2 regions of the Streptomyces sp. NPDC001056 genome follow, and region 2 is predicted to be linked to the other one. Evidence: riboswitches for the same ligand, from Rfam matches in the RefSeq annotation. Region 2 holds a riboswitch; the other holds the start of a gene.
What was found. A riboswitch is a leader RNA that binds a small molecule or an ion and turns the genes downstream of it on or off. The one in region 2 is predicted to bind cobalamin.
Positions count from the first base shown of each region.

Region 1: another riboswitch for cobalamin. It lies ahead of ACWDD7_RS24075 (cobalamin biosynthesis protein); the one in region 2 lies ahead of ACWDD7_RS14560 (ribonucleoside-diphosphate reductase subunit alpha).

Region 1 covers NZ_JBSFLI010000021.1:51,653-56,035, reverse strand. The annotation lists gene ACWDD7_RS24080 (cobyric acid synthase) at 1-867, opposite strand, end outside; gene ACWDD7_RS24075 (cobalamin biosynthesis protein) at 864-1,817, opposite strand; cobalamin riboswitch at 1,919-2,059, opposite strand; gene ACWDD7_RS24070 (hypothetical protein) at 2,204-2,431, opposite strand; gene ACWDD7_RS24065 (anion permease) at 2,464-3,726, opposite strand; gene ACWDD7_RS24060 (lysozyme) at 3,882-4,383, opposite strand, start outside.
Region 2 covers NZ_JBSFLI010000010.1:62,509-66,891, forward strand. The annotation lists gene ACWDD7_RS14555 (ribonucleotide-diphosphate reductase subunit beta) at 1-241, opposite strand, end outside; gene ACWDD7_RS14560 (ribonucleoside-diphosphate reductase subunit alpha) at 298-2,655, opposite strand; cobalamin riboswitch at 2,782-2,941, opposite strand; gene ACWDD7_RS14565 (GNAT family N-acetyltransferase) at 2,960-3,466, opposite strand; gene mctP (monocarboxylate uptake permease MctP) at 3,601-4,383, opposite strand, start outside.

The sequences.
Region 1 (4,383 bases), on a different contig from region 2:
CCGCACCACCACACCGGGCTCGGCGGCCAGCGCGTCCACGTCCGTGAAGTTGGACATCAGCGGGATCGCGCACACGGCGACCCGCAGCACGTCCTCGCCGAGCGGGGGAGCGACGACCGACTCGCGCACCGCGCCCCGCAGGGAGACGCGCAGCCCGTCCTCCTCGTCGATCCCGAGCCCGTGCCGGTACGGCAGCACGCCGTACGTCCGCCGCCCGGTCAGGCCCCGGAGCATGTCCAACCCGGGCTCCAGCAGCGAGACGTCGCCGCGGAACTTGTTCACCAGGAACCCGGCGACCAGCTCCTGGTCCTCGGGCGAGAGCAGGGCGAGGGTGCCGAAGAAGGAGGCGAAGACGCCGCCGCGGTCGATGTCGCCGACGACGAGCACGGGCAGCCGGGCACCCCGCGCGATCCCCATGTTGACGATGTCGGTCCGGCGCAGATTGATCTCCGCCGGGCTGCCCGCGCCCTCGCAGATCACCGCGTCGTACCGGCTCCGCAGCTCGGTCAGGCAGTCCAGCACCGTGCCCAGCAGCCGCTGCTGGCGCCCGCCGTGGTAGCCGCGCGCGCTCATCTCGCCCACCGGCCTGCCCAGCAGCACCACCTGGCTGCTCTGCTCGCCGCCCGGCTTGAGCAGGACGGGGTTCATCAGCGCGGTCGGCTCGATCCGGCATGCCTGGGCCTGCATGGCCTGGGCCCGCCCGATCTCGGCGCCCTCGCGGGTGACGAAGGAGTTCAGGGACATGTTCTGCGCCTTGAACGGCGCCACCTTCACGCCCCGGCGCACCAGCCACCGGCAGATCCCGGCCGTCACGACGCTCTTGCCGGCGTCGGAGGTGGTGCCGGCGACGAGGAGACCACCGTTCACTTCCCGCGTCCCTTCAGTCCGTTGACGAGGAGGCGCGCGGCGAGCGTGGTGCCGAGCGCGAGCAGGCCGACGCGGCGGGACAGCCGTACCGCCCGGTCGATGTCGGGAACCCGCACGGCCCGTCCGGTGGCGCCGTTGAGGACCGGGCGGTGCTCGACGCGTCCGCCGTAGGAGAGGGTGCCGCCGAGGCGCACGCCGAGGGCGCCCGCGAAGGAGGCCTCCACCGGACCGGCGTTGGGGCTCGGATGCCTGCGGGCGTCCGCGCGCCACGCCCGTACGGCGCCCCGCGGATCGGGTCCGGCCGCGGCCGCGAGGACGGCGGTCAGCCGGGCCCCCGGCCAGCCGGCCACGTCGTCCAGGCGCGCGGCCGCCCAGCCGAAGCGGCGGTAGCGGCGGGACCTGTGACCCACCATCGCGTCCAGGGTGTTGACGGCCCGGAAGCCGAGCAGCCCCGGCACCCCGGCGGCCGCGCCCCACACCAGGGCGCCCACGACCGCGTCGGAGGTGTTCTCGGCGACCGACTCGACCACGGCCCGCGCGATGCCGTCGGCGTCCAGCGCCTGCGGGTCGCGGCCGCACAGGTGCGGCAGCCGGGCGCGGGCCGCCTCGACGTCCCCGGCCGCGAGCGCGCGCCCGATGGCCTGGGCCTCGCGGGCGAGCGAGGTACCGCCGACGACGGCCCAGGTGGCCGCGGCGGTCAGCGCGACGGAGGCGGCGGGGGAGGGGCGGACGGCACGCGTGGCCAGCGCTCCGAGCGCGACGGCGCCACCGGCGCACACGGTGGTGTGCAGGGCGCCCCAGCCGCGGTGGTCGTGCCACAACGCGCCCTCGGCGGCGGCGGCCGCACGCCCGAACGCGGCGACCGGATGTCCCCGGCGGGGATCGCCGAGGAGGAGGTCGCCGAGGAGTCCGGCGGCGGCGCCGTACGCGTATCTGCGATCGGCGTCCATCGGCTCAGTGGGCCGTGGGTACCGCGGCAGTGGTCCTGGTACTGGTCCTTCGGCAGCCGAGCATGGCGATGTGTCCTCACTCAGGGTGTCCGCGCCCTGGTTCGACGTGATCCGGCGGCGAGAGTTCCTGGCTCCCGGGGGTTCTTCCCCGGTGACAGTGGCGGGACCGCGCCGGATTCGCACCGGCTTCCTCTCCTGCCGCCGTATATGGCCTGGGCAGTCCACCACGCGCCCGGAACGGCCGTCAACCTGCCGTTGACCTGCGGGAGTGTGCAGATCACCACACCGCGGGGGTGCCGGACGCGCCGAAGGCCCCCCTGCCGCACGGGCGGAGGGGAGCCTTCGGGAACTGCCTGGGTGGCGCGGGGCCCCGAGGGGCCCCGGGGTCAGGACTTGGAGACGATCAGGAGGATGCCGTACGCCACCGCCGCCGCGCAGGCCGCGAAGCAGACGTAGGCGCCGGTGACGGCGAGTGGGGCGGAGCCGCCCTCGGCCGCGGCCTTCTCGCGCCGGGCCAGGCCGTTGACGCCGAGGGTGAACAGGACCACCAGGCCCACCGTGAAGGCGAGGCTGACGCCGAAGACGGAGCCGATGGCCGCCCAGTCGATCTTCATGGGGATGCTTCCTTGGTGAACGGGGCTCGGGGTCAGACGGCGGCCGGCGGGGCCGTCGAGGCGGCGGGGGCCGCCGGGTCGGCGGTCTGGGCCGGGGCCGGGATGGTGGCCGTGAGGTCCTCGGTGATGGTGCCCGCCGGGGGCGGGGTCACCGCGGCGATGGCGGTGGTCACCACGCCGGAGGACTCCTCGGCCGGGTCGGCGACGACGTTCGTGTGGTCGATGACCTCGCGGCGGGACAGCTTGTAGATCCAGGCGCTCGCGGCGACCAGGAAGACGGCGACCACGGCGGTGCCCCAGGCACCGAGTTCGGTGACGGCCTCGGCGCCCGCACCGACCAGCGCGGCGGCCGGCAGGGTGAGCACCCAGGCGAGGGTCATCCGGGTCGCGGTGGACCAGCGGACCACCCCGCCCTTGCGGCCGAGACCCGAGCCCATCACCGCGCCGGAGACGACGTGGGTGGTGGAGAGGGAGAAGCCGAGGTGCGAGGAGGCCAGGATGGCGGTCGCGGCGCTGGTCTGCGCGGCGAAGCCCTGACGGGGCTCCAGGTCGGTCAGGCCCGTGCCCATGGTGCGGATGATGCGCCAGCCGCCGATGTAGGTGCCGAGCGCGATGGCCAGGCCGGCGGAGAGGATCACCCAGACGGGAGGGTTGGAACCGGGGGCGATGGCGCCGCCCGCGATCAGCGCGAGGGTGATGACGCCCATCGTCTTCTGCGCGTCGTTGGTGCCGTGCGCGAGGGAGACGAGGCCGGCGGAGGCGACCTGCCCGGCGCGGTAACCCTTGCGGGTGGCCTCGCCCTCGGCCTTGCCGCCGATGCCGTAGGAGAACCGGGTGGCCACCAGCGAGGCGACGCCCGCCACGAGCGGCGCGGCGACCGCGGGGAGCAGCACCTTGGTGACCAGCACCCCGCCGTGCACGGCGCCGAATCCGGCGGAGGCGACGGCCGCGCCGATCAGGCCGCCCATCAGGGCGTGCGAGGAACTGGAGGGCAGGCCCACCAGCCAGGTCAGCAGGTTCCACAGGATCGCGCCGACCAGGGCGGCGAAGATGACCTCGGGACGAATGCCGCTCTCGTCGACGAGACCCTTGGAGATCGTGTTGGCGACCTCCACGGAGAGGAAGGCGCCCACCAGGTTGAGGGTGGCGGACATGGCTACCGCGAGCTTCGGCTTCATCGCGCCTGTGGAGATGGTGGTGGCCATCGCGTTCGCGGTGTCGTGGAAACCGTTCGTGAAATCAAACGCGAGTGCGGTTACCACCACAATCGCGAGGATCAGCGAGAAGCTTTCCATTTACCCAGGCAATCGTTCGAGGTCGTTGTCCGGATGAACGTAGGCAACCTGGGTGAACGGAAGATGAACTGGGGCGGGCGCAGGGGTGTCCGCAACGGGGGTGCGAGCCTCCGCTTCCCCCCTTCGGGCCGGACGCCCCCAAGGCGCCCCTTGGGCTACCAGCCCACCGCGAAGGCCCGCAGCTCGCCGGAGCTGCCGTTGAAGAGATTCTGGTCACCCGGCAGCCGGCCGGACGTGGCGTACTGCCAGAAGGTCCAGTACTGCCAGCCGCCCGGCAGCGCCCCCGGTTTCGACGTGCCGTGACGGGCGATCCACAGGGGGTGGCGGGAGGCGAACGCGTGGCTGTCGCCGGTGCACAGCCGCCACCACTGGGTCGTGGTGTAGATCACGGGGCGGCGGCCGGTCTCGCGGAGGATCTCGTTGCTGAAGGACCAGATCCAGTCCGTCATGCGCTTCTTGCTCAGCCCGTAGCACTTGTGCTCCGCGCTGTACGGGTTGTACTCGATGTCGAGCGCGGGCGGCAGGGTCCAGCCGTCGGCCCGCCAGCCCCCCCCGTGCGCGACGAAGTACCTGGCCTGCTTCGCGCCGGAGGACTCGTCCGGCAGTGCGAAGTGGTAGGCGCCGCGGACCAGGCCGGCGTCGCGTGCCCCGTCGTAC
Region 2 (4,383 bases):
GCACCAGGTTGTTGGCGACGATCGAGTCACCCGTCGCGAAGAACGCGACCAGGCGGCCGATCAGGTGCTGCTCGGCCGGGCTCAGCTTCGCGAGGTCGGCGACGTCCGAGTGGAGGTCGACCTCCTCCACGGTCCAGGTGTTCTTGATGGCGTCCCGGTAGCGTTCGTAGAAGTCCGGGTAGCGCATGGGACGCAGGGTCAGCTCGAAGCCCGGGTCGAGGAGATTCTGGTTACGAGTCATCGCTGTCGGCGCGAGGCGCCGTCCTCCAGGGGTGGTGGTCGGGTGACGGGCGGGCATTACTGGCAGGCCTCGCAGGACTCGGGGTTCTCCAGGGAGCAGGCGACGGCGTCGGGGTCGGCGACCTGCTGGACGGGGACGGTCTTCTGCGCCTGGGCGGCGCGGGCGATGCGGGTCGCCGGGCGCGAGCGCAGGTAGTACGTCGTCTTCAGCCCGGACTTCCAGGCGTACGCGTACATCGAGGAGAGCTTGCCGATCGTCGGCGTCTCCATGAACAGGTTCAGGGACTGCGCCTGGTCGAGGAACGGGGTGCGCGCCGCGGCCATGTCGATCAGACCGCGCTGCGGGATCTCCCACGCCGTGCGGTACAGCTCGCGCAGGTCCGCCGGCACCCAGGTGAAGCCCTGCACCGAGCCGTTGGACTCGCGCAGCGCCTCCCGGGTCTGCGCGTCCCAGACGCCGAGCTTCTTCAGGTCGTCGACGAGGTACGAGTTGACCTGGAGGAACTCACCGGACAGCGTCTCGCGCTTGAACAGGTTGGACACCTGCGGCTCGATGCACTCGTAGACGCCCGCGATGGAGGCGATGGTGGCCGTCGGGGCGATGGCCAGCAGCAGCGAGTTGCGCAGGCCGACCGCCGCGATCCGCTCGCGCAGCGCCGCCCAGCGCTCGGGCCAGGTCTCCTCGACGCCGTAGTGGTCGGGGTGCAGCACACCGCGCGCGGTACGGGTCTTGTCCCAGGCCGGCAGCGGGCCGTTGCGCTCGGCGAGGTCGGCGGAGGCCTCGTAGGCGGCGAGCATGATCCGCTCGGCGATCCGGGTGGACAGGGCCTTCGCCGCGGGGGAGTCGAAGGGCAGGCGCAGCTTGAAGAAGACGTCCTGCAGGCCCATGGCGCCGAGGCCCACCGGGCGCCACCTGGCGTTGGAGCGGCCCGCCTGCTCGGTCGGGTAGAAGTTGATGTCCACGACGCGGTCGAGGAAGGTGACGGCGGTGCGGACGGTCTCGTCCAGGCGCGCCCAGTCGATGTCCTCGTCGGCCACGAAGGCGCCCAGGTTGACGGAGCCCAGGTTGCAGACCGCCGTCTCGCCGTCGTTGGTGACCTCCAGGATCTCCGTGCAGAGGTTGGAGGAGTGGATGACCTGGCCCGGCTCGGCGGTCTGGTTGGCGGTGCGGTTGGCGGCGTCCTTGAAGGTCATCCAGCCCTGGCCGGTCTGCGCGAGGGTGCGCATCATGCGGCCGTACAGCTCACGGGCGGGCATGGTCTTCTTCGCGAGTCCCGCCTCCTCGGCCTCGCGGTAGGCGGCGTCGAACTCCGCGCCGTACAGGTCCACCAGCTCGGGCACGTCCGCCGGGGAGAACAGCGACCACGGCTCGTCGGCGTTGACGCGGCGCATGAACTCGTCCGGCACCCAGTGCGCGAGGTTCAGGTTGTGCGTACGGCGGGCGTCCTCACCGGTGTTGTCCCGCAGCTCCAGGAACTCCTCGACGTCCGAGTGCCAGGTCTCCAGGTACACCGCGGCCGCGCCCTTGCGCCGGCCGCCCTGGTTCACGGCGGCGACCGAGGCGTCCAGGGTCTTGAGGAACGGGACGATGCCGTTGGAGTGCCCGTTGGTGCCCCGGATCAGCGAACCGCGGGCGCGGATACGGGAGTACGAGAGGCCGATGCCGCCGGCGTGCTTGGAGAGGCGGGCGACCTGGTGGTAGCGGTCGTAGATGGAGTCCAGCTCGTCCAGCGGGGAGTCGAGGAGGTAGCAGGACGACATCTGGGGGTGCCGGGTGCCGGAGTTGAACAGCGTGGGGGAGGAGGGCAGGTAGTCGAGCCGGCTCATGAGCCGGTAGAGCGCGGCGACCTCGTCCACCGAGTGGGCGGAGTCGTCCTCGGCGAGCCCGGCGGCGACCCGCAGCATGAAGTGCTGCGGCGTCTCGACGACCTTGCGGGTGATGGGGTGGCGCAGCAGGTAGCGGCTGTGCAGCGTGCGCAGGCCGAAGTAGCCGAAGCGGTCGTCGGCGGCGGTGTCGACCAGGGCGTCGAGGCGGGCGGCGTGGACACGCGCGAACTCGGCCGTCCGGTCGGCGATGAGCCCCTCGCGGTGCCCCACGGCGACCGACTCGGTGAACGAGGTCACGCCCTGCGAGGCGGCCTCGGCGCGGATGGCGAGGGTGAGCAGCCGGGCGGCGAGCCGTGAGTACGCGGGGTCGTCGGAGATCAGTCCGGCCGCGGCCTCGGTCGCGAGTTCGCGCAGCTCCGCCTCGTCGGCGTGGGCCGAGCGGCCGCGCAGCGCGGCGGCGGCGATCCGGCCGGGGTCGGCGTCGGGGAGGTCCCCGGTCAGCTCGGTCAGGGTCCGCAGCAGCGCGGCACCGGGACCGTCGTTCTCCAGGCCTGGGGCTGAAGCCGGGTCTGCTGGCGCGATGGTCACGTGGGGCTCTCCCTCGCTCGGCACGGGGCCTGGCGGAGGGCAGGGGGCAGCCACGAGCGCGCACGGCGTCGCGTCCACCGGCCCACTCCACGAGGCCCGGACGTCTCAGAGCGCCCGAACCGGCCGGCCGGGCGCGCGCTGCCGGCAGGTCCTCGGACTGACTCCTGTGCACGGATGCGCACAAGTACACCGTTGCGGGACAGTTCCGGATTCCCACCGGATTCCCCTGCGACGACAGCGAGCATGAGCATACATCTAGTGCCGGGCCGTCATGCCACCCCCAGATGTTGTGTCGCCCCCGGTATCAGAGCGTCAACTCATAGGTGAGCAGAGTGATGTCGTCCAGCTCCGGGAGGGGCCGCCAGTCCCGCTCGGGCGTGCGTGTGAAGCCCAGGCGCTCGTAGATGCGGTGGGCGCTGCGCATGGTCCGCTGCGTGGAGAGCACGATGGCGCGGCAGCCTTCCCTGGCGCGCGCCCGCTCCACACAGGCCCGCACGAGCGCCTCGCCGGCACCCCGGCCGCGGGCCGCCCTGTCCACGGCCAGCATGCGGATCTCGGCCTCTTCGGGGCGGGCGATGTCGGCCATGGCGCCGGGGGAGGGGACGAAGGTGACACCGCCGAGGAGGACGTCGTCGGCGGTGGCCACGAGGACCTCGGCCGCCGAGGCCCTCTTGGCCACGTCCTTGAGTTCGTCGAGGTAGCTGTCACTCTCGCCGAAGTCCAGAAGACCGTCGTCGAGGTAGGCCCGCGCGGTGATCTCGCCGAGTGCGTCGTATTCGGCGGGGAGGGCGCGGCGGATGTGAAGGGTCATGGCGGTGAGTCTGCACGACGGCGGGCCGCCGGATCATGTGCTTTCCGGCGGCCCGCTGCGGGTTGTTCGTGGTGGGCGGCGTGCACGCGGCGGAAGCCGCGTGCCGATACCGCCCCGCGTCCCTTCGGGGTGCTCTAGTGGGTGCTTCCGGCGGTGGCCGGCGGGAGTTCCACCTCGACGCCCGGGTCGCCCGCGTCCGCCGTGTAGTCCTCGGGGCGGGTCTCGTCGATGCCCTCGGGGGCCTTGACGGCCTTGAGGACGACGGTGAGGACGACGGTGACGAGGACGTTCAGGACGAACGCCGTCATGCCGATGTAGCCGATCTGGCCGATGCCCGGGATCTCGTCGGCGGAACCGCCGAAGTGCTTCTGGGTCGGGGAGGCGACGCCGTACGCGGCGAGGGTGCCGTAGGCCATGCCGACCGCCCAGCCCGCGAGCAGCGCCCAGCGGTGGAACCAGCGGGTGAACAGGCCGCCGACCAGCGCCGGGAACGTCTGCAGGATCCAGATGCCGCCGAGGAGCTGGAAGTTGATGGCGACCGTCTTGTCCATGCCGAGCACGAAGATCAGCGCGCCGACCTTCACCAGCAGCGACACGATCTTGGAGACCTGCGCCTCCTGCTTCGGCGTGGCGTCCGGCTTGATGAAGTCCTTGTAGATGTTGCGCGTGAACAGGTTCGCTGCCGCGATCGACATGATCGCCGCCGGCACCAGCGCGCCGATGCCGATCGCCGCGAACGCCACACCCGTGAACCAGTCCGGGAACATGTCCTCGAACAGCTGCGGGATCGCCAGCTGGCCGTTGGTGACCTTCACCCCGGACGCGATCGCCATGAAGCCCAGCAGCGCCAGCAGACCGAGCATCAGGGAGTACAGCGGCAGGATCGTGGTGTTGCGGCGGATCACGTTACGGCTCTT